One region of the Streptomyces sp. YIM 121038 genome, then DNA from elsewhere that is predicted to be linked to it. Evidence: riboswitches for the same ligand, from Rfam matches in the RefSeq annotation. Region 1 holds a riboswitch; the other holds the start of a gene.
What was found. A riboswitch is a leader RNA that binds a small molecule or an ion and turns the genes downstream of it on or off. The one in region 1 is predicted to bind glycine.

Region 1 (3,398 bases):
TGCGTGGACGGGTACGTGATCATCAGCACGGCCAGCTCGGCGCGGTGCTTCTCGATCTTGGCGCGCAGGTCCTCGACGTCGATCTCGCCGTCGTCGGCGGTCTTCACCACGACGACCTTCATCCCGGCCATGACGGCGCTCGCGGCGTTGGTGCCGTGCGCGGAGGACGGGATGAGGCAGACGGTGCGCTGGTCGTCGCCGTTGGCGCGGTGGTAGCCGCGCACCGCGAGCAGACCGGCCAGCTCGCCCTGGGAGCCCGCGTTCGGCTGGAGGGAGACCTTGTCGTAGCCGGTGACCTCGGCGAGGCGTTCCTCCAGCTCGCGGATCAGGGTCAGATAGCCCTGCGCCTGCTGGGCGGGCACGAAGGGGTGCAGCTGCCCGAACTCCGGCCAGGTGACGGGCTCCATCTCCGTGGTCGCGTTGAGCTTCATCGTGCAGGAGCCCAGCGGGATCATGCCGCGGTCGAGCGCGTAGTCACGGTCGGCGAGCCGGCGCAGGTAACGCAGCATCGCGGTCTCGGAGCGGTGCTGGTGGAAGACCGGGTGGGTCAGGTACGCGTCGGTGCGCAGCAGCCCGGCGGGCAGCGTGTCCTCGACGCTCGCGTCCAGGGCCTCGACGTCGGCCTCGACGCCGAACGCCGTCCACAGCGCGGAGAGCTGGGCGCGCGTGGTGGTCTCGTCGCAGGCGAACGACACGTGATCGGCGTCGACCGGGTGGATGTTGACCCCGCCCTCGCGCGCGGCGGCGACCACGTCGGCGGCCTTGCCGGGCACGCGCGCGGTCAGCGTGTCGAAGTACGCGCCGTGCACGATCTCGACGCCGCCGGCCTTGAGGCCCTCGGCGAGCAGCGTGGCGTAGCGGTGGGTGCGCCGGGCGATCGTCTTCAGGCCCTCGGGGCCGTGGTAGACCGCGTACATCCCGGCCATGACGGCGAGCAGCACCTGGGCGGTACAGATGTTACTGGTCGCCTTCTCGCGGCGGATGTGCTGCTCGCGGGTCTGCAGGGCGAGGCGGTAGGCCTTGTTGCCGTCGGCGTCGACGGAGACGCCGACCAGGCGTCCGGGCAGGTTGCGGGCGAACTTCTCGTGCACCGCCATGTAGCCCGCGTGCGGACCGCCGAAGCCCATCGGCACGCCGAAGCGCTGCGTGGTGCCGACCGCGATGTCCGCGCCGAGTTCGCCGGGCGAGGTGAGCAGCGTGAGCGCGAGCAGGTCGGCGGCGACGGTGACGATCGCGCCCAGGCCGTGGGCCTGCTCGATGACCGGCTTGATGTCGCGCACGGCACCGGAGGCCCCGGGGTACTGGATCAGTACGCCGTTGATCTCGCGCTCGGCGAGGTCGGCGGGGATGCCGTCGCTGAGGTCCGTGACGACGACCTCGACACCGGTCGGCTCGGCCCGGGTCTGGATCACGGCGATGGTCTGCGGCAGCACGTCGGCGTCGACGACGAACACGCCGTTCTTGACCTTGCCGACGCGCCGGGAGAGGGCCATGGCCTCGGCGGCCGCGGTGCCCTCGTCGAGCAGCGAGGCGCCGGAGGTGGGCAGCCCCGTCAGCTCGGCGACGACGGTCTGGAAGTTGAGGAGCGCCTCGAGGCGGCCCTGGGAGATCTCCGGCTGGTACGGCGTGTACGCGGTGTACCAGGAGGGGTTCTCCATCACGTTCCGCAGGATCACGGGCGGCGTGAACGTGCCGTAGTAGCCGAGCCCGATCATGGAGTCGAGCACCTGGTTGCGGTCCGCCAGGGAGCGCAGCTCGGCCAGGACCTCGGCCTCGGTGCGCGCACCGGGCAGCTCGAGGGCCTCGGCGTTCTTGATCACATCCGGCACGGCGGCGGCCGTGAGCTCGTCCAGGGAGCCGTAGCCGACCTGGGCGAGCATCTTGGCGCGGGCTTCCGCGTCGGGCCCGATGTGCCGCTGCTCGAAGGGGATTCCCTGCTCGAGCTGCGAGAGCGGAGTGCGAGGGGTGGCTGTCATTGCGGAGGCCTCCTGGTCTGACACGACCTGCGAGGGGCACCACGGCGCGGGTACCCGGACGGCCTCCCCCTCTGTCATCTCAACCTGAGAGCTTCACAGGACCGCCGGAGCGGCTCTGCTTTCACCGTCGGTGAGGAAGGGTTCCGGGCGTGCCCGCCCGACGCCCGCCCTGCTTTCCAGAGTGGCCTCGTCCGTGCGGTACAGGGGCCTGAGAGATTCCGGGGAGGAGTTGCTCCTTCGGCGCCTCCGGTGCTGCCACCGAAGAGCTCTCCCGCACGGGGTCAACAGCCGCTTGCCAGCCTACCAGCGCGGTCCGTGGCCGATCCCTCGAGTGGCCGCCCGTCCCGATGTGCTCTTTCGTAGGTATGACGACCGAAAAACGGATGAGCCCGGATGACTTGCGACCAAGTGGAGGGAACGTGCAGACAGATATCGATCCCCGCAATCTGATCGGCCGCAAGGCGTTCGACCGCGACGGAACCAAGATCGGCACGGTCGACGAGATCTATCTCGACGACGCCACGGGCGCCCCGGAGTGGGCGGCCATACGCACCGGTCTGTTCAGCCGTGACGCGTTCGTCCCGCTGGAGCCCAGCGAGCTGGTCCAGGACGGCACCCTGCGCGTGCCCTTCGAGCGCGCCCTGATCAAGGACGCCCCCGACTTCGGCGTGGGCCGCCACCTCTCCCCCGAGCAGGAGCTCCAGCTCTACCGCCACTACGGCCTGGACGTGACGCCACCGCCCCCGCCGGACCACGACTTCGGCCGCCGGGCGGACCGGGTGAACCGAGCGGACGGGGTGGATGGGGCGGATGGGGCGGGCGGCGTGGAGGGGGCGGGCGCCTGACCGCCACGCAGCCGACAGCCCCGCCACACCAGCCTCACTCCGCGGCACCATTCAGACCCGCCGCACCACCCACACCACCCACACCACCCACACCACCCACACCACCCACACCACCCGCACCACCCGCACCCGAGGGTGCCTCCCCGGGGGCCTGCCGGGGCGGCGCTTACCCGAGGATGCCTACCCGGCCCCCTCCACCATCGGCAGCGCCCCTCCCTCCCCGTCCGAGGTCTCCCGCCCCACCGAAGCGGCCTCCGGGGTCTCCTGGGTCTCCTGGCCCACCGGCTCCCCCTCCGCGTCCTCCCGCTGCGCCGAAGCCCCCGCGTCCGCCACCACCAGAGGCAGCGGATCCGAAGGCTCCAGCTCCGGGTCGTCCGTGCGGAACGTCCGCACCCGCCCCGGCACCGAATCCGGGGTCTCGAACCGCACGGTCACCCGCCCCAGCCCGCTGCCCTGCACCCATCCGGGCCCGTACACCGCGTGCCGGACGTCGTGCCCCGCGGGCCACCGCCGCTCGGCGGGCACCACCGGCTCCCCGACCGCGTCGCCCGGCCCGGACGCCGCGTCCGGCCCGCCC
Region 2 (3,398 bases), 4.8 Mb from region 1:
TACGCCTGCCCGTCGAGCTCCAGCGTCGGCAGGTCGAGCGTGCCGCTCTCGGGCCCGCCCCCGTTCGGCAGCGGGATCCACACCCTGCTGCGGCCGAGCACCTCGACCATGCGGGCGCCCGTCGCCTCGGACGGCGGCGCGCCGAGCGAGGCGGCGAGCACCTCCTCCAGCTCGTTGGCGGGCCAGCCGCCGTAGGGATGGGCGTGCGCCTGTGCCGGTACGTCCCCCGGAAAGTCCATCTGCCTCGACCTCTGCTCTGCGTGCTGTCTGCGGCCCGACCCTAACGCCGCCGGGCCCGCGCGCCCCGCCCTACCCGCCCTGTCCCTCGAAGCCCAGCGCGCGCAACGCCCCCGCCGCCTCCCGGTCGAGCAGCACCGCCGAGCCGCAGCCGCGCGGCAGGCGCCCGCTCTCGGCGGCCCGGACGAGGCGGCCGACCGTCCTGCGGTGGCGCGCGAAGGCGTACCGGGAGACCCCGCGTCCCCGGGCGCGCTGGCCGTCGAGGGCCACGGGGGCGGGCACGTCGAGGAGGAGCAGGTGCAGCGTGGCCCCGCGCCGGGCCGCCGCGCGGGCGAGCCAGCGGCGCACCCACGGCTGGGTGCCGCAGTCGTGGACGACGACGCCGCTGCCCGCGCGCAGCGTCCGGCGCAGGTACGCGTAGTGCGCGAGGCGGACGAGGGGGCGGTAGAGCGCGTACGGGATCCGGCGCGGCACCCGGGCCGCCCAGCGGTCGCGGGTGTCCTGGGAGTCCACGCGCGGGCCCGCCACGGCGCGCCGCATCAGCGTGGACTTGCCGCTGCCGGGCAGGCCGGAGACCACCACGACGTCACCTGCGGCGAACACCAGGCCGGTCGGGCCGCGCCCGGAGCGGCCCCTGAGGTCGCGCACCGCGGGCCGGTGGGAGGCGGCGACGGCCTCCCGCGCGGGCGCCGCGGGGGCGCCCGGCTGCGGGGGCAGGGCGACGCCCGCGCCGGGCAGCACCGCCCCCGCCCTGGGCAGCGAGACACCCGTGGTCGTCGCGTAAGCACTGCTCCTGCGCACCGTGATCGGCCTCCCCATGCTCGTCACGTCACTCATCCCCAGTACTTCTCCGTCGTATGTAAAGAGAAGGTAATGCCCTACGAAGACGACAGCGGGGGACTCCCTGGTTGCGGCTGTTGTGAAGCGGGGGCGCGTGCAATGATGTGCGCGCCAACTCCATACCGGCCGCTTGAATCCGCGCGGGAGAGTCCCCGGTGACGCAGGAGCGTCGTGGGGCGCCGAAGGAGCAAGTTCCTCCCTTGAATCTCTCAGGCCCCGTACCGCGCGGGCGAGGCACATCTGAAAAGCGAGCCACTCCCCCGACGAGCGCGACCAGCTCGGCCCGCGGGACGGCTCCACCCAAGGTGCAAGTCATGCTCCGTCATACGCACGGGGCGTGGTGAACCTCTCAGGTTTATGACAGATGGGGAGGACAGACCTCGCCCGTCATGCCCTGGAGCCAGTACTGATGAGTCAGACCGCACGCGCCCCACGTCAGACCGCCCTCGACGCCCTGCACCGTTCGCTGGGCGCCACGATGACCGACTTCGCGGGCTGGGACATGCCGCTGCGGTACGGCAGCGAGCGCGACGAGCACAACGCCGTGCGCACCAAGGCCGGCCTCTTCGACCTCTCCCACATGGGCGAGATCACCGTCACCGGCACCCAGGCCGTGGACCTGCTGAACTTCGCGCTCGTCGGCAACATCGGCTCCGTCTCCGTGGGCCGCGCCCGGTACACCATGATCTGTCAGCAGGACGGCGGCATCCTGGACGACCTGATCGTCTACCGCCTGGCCGAGACCGAGTACATGGTCGTGGCCAACGCCTCCAACGCCCAGACCGTCCTGGACGCCCTCACCGAGCGCGCCGCGGGCTTCGACGCCGAGGTCCGCGACGACCGCGACGCCTACGCCCTGATCGCGGTGCAGGGCCCGGAGTCCCCCGGCATCCTGAAGTCCCTCACGGACGCCGACCTGGACGGCCTGAAGTACTACGCGGGCCTGCCGGGCACCGTGGCGGGCGTGCCCGCCCTGATCGCCCGCACCGGCTACACCGGCGAGGACGGCTTCGAGCTGTTCGTGCAGCCGCAGCACGCGGAGAAGCTCTGGCGGGCGCTCACGGACGCGGGTACCCCCGTGGGGCTCGTGCCATGCGGCCTCTCCTGCCGCGACACGCTCCGCCTGGAGGCGGGCATGCCGCTGTACGGCAACGAGCTGACGACGTCGCTCACGCCCTTCGACGCGGGCCTCGGCCGGGTCGTGAAGTTCGACAAGACGACCCACGCCGACGACTTCGTGGGCCACGACGCCCTGAAGGCCGCCGCGGAGCGCGCCGAGAGCGCGCCCCCGCGCAAGCTCGTCGGGCTTGTCGCCGAGGGCCGCCGGGTGCCGCGCGCGGGCATGGACGTCGTGGCGAACGGCGAGGTCATCGGCCAGGTCACCTCCGGCGCCCCGTCGCCGACGCTCGGCAAGCCGATCGCGATGGCGTACGTGGACCCGGCGCACGCGCAGGCGGGCACGGCGGGCGTGGGCGTGGACGTCCGCGGCACCCACGAGCCCTACGAGGTGGTGGCGCTGCCGTTCTACAAGCGGCAGAAGTGACGCACGGCCCGCGCCGGACCTGATCCCGCGGACGCACCGGAGTCCGGTCCGTCCGCCGGTGACCCGTCCGTCCCGTCTCACTCCGTAAGACTGCACATCCCCGCGTTCATCAGCACACGCCCGCGTACAGGAGAATTCACGCCATGAGCAACCCCCAGCAGCTGCGTTACAGCAAGGAGCACGAGTGGCTGTCGGCCACCGAGGACGGTGTGGCGACGGTCGGCATCACCGAGTTCGCGGCCAACGCGCTCGGTGACGTCGTCTACGCCGACCTGCCGTCGGTCGGCGACACGGTCACCGCGGGCGAGACCTGCGGCGAGCTGGAGTCGACGAAGTCGGTCAGCGACCTGTACTCGCCGGTTTCCGGTGAGGTCGTCGAGGCCAACCAGGACGTTGTGGACGACCCGTCCCTGGTGAACTCGGCTCCCTTCGAGGGCGGCTGGCTGTTCAAGGTGCGCGTCGCCGAGGAGCCGGGCGACCTGCTCTCCGCCGACGAGTACACCGAGTTCGCAGGCAGCTGACCACGGCGTAAGGACTGATCTTCCGATGTCGCTTCTGAACACCCCTCTCCACGAGCTCGACCCGGACGTGGCCGCGGCCGTCGACGCCGAGCTGAACCGCCAGCAGTCCACCCTGGAAATGATCGCCTCGGAGAACTTCGCTCCGGTCGCCGTCATGGAGGCCCAGGGCACGGTCCTCACCAACAAGTACGCCGAGGGCTACCCCGGCCGCCGCTACTACGGCGGCTGCGAGCACGTCGACGTGGCCGAGCAGATCG

Region 2: it holds a riboswitch for glycine, as region 1 does, so the genes downstream of both, gcvT (glycine cleavage system aminomethyltransferase GcvT) here and gcvP (aminomethyl-transferring glycine dehydrogenase) in region 1, are expected to answer to the same signal.

Annotation. Positions count from the first base shown of each region.
Region 1 is NZ_CP030771.1:1,828,443-1,831,840, forward strand. Features, by position in the region: gene gcvP (aminomethyl-transferring glycine dehydrogenase) at 1-1,976, opposite strand, end outside; glycine riboswitch at 2,163-2,260, opposite strand; gene C9F11_RS07225 (PRC-barrel domain-containing protein) at 2,396-2,821, shown strand; gene C9F11_RS07230 (DNA polymerase IV) at 3,002-3,398, opposite strand, start outside.
Region 2 is NZ_CP030771.1:6,594,988-6,598,385, reverse strand. Features, by position in the region: gene C9F11_RS28485 (enhanced serine sensitivity protein SseB) at 1-239, opposite strand, end outside; gene C9F11_RS28480 (AAA family ATPase) at 310-1,074, opposite strand; glycine riboswitch at 1,209-1,311, shown strand; gene gcvT (glycine cleavage system aminomethyltransferase GcvT) at 1,487-2,620, shown strand; gene gcvH (glycine cleavage system protein GcvH) at 2,764-3,141, shown strand; gene glyA (serine hydroxymethyltransferase) at 3,167-3,398, shown strand, end outside.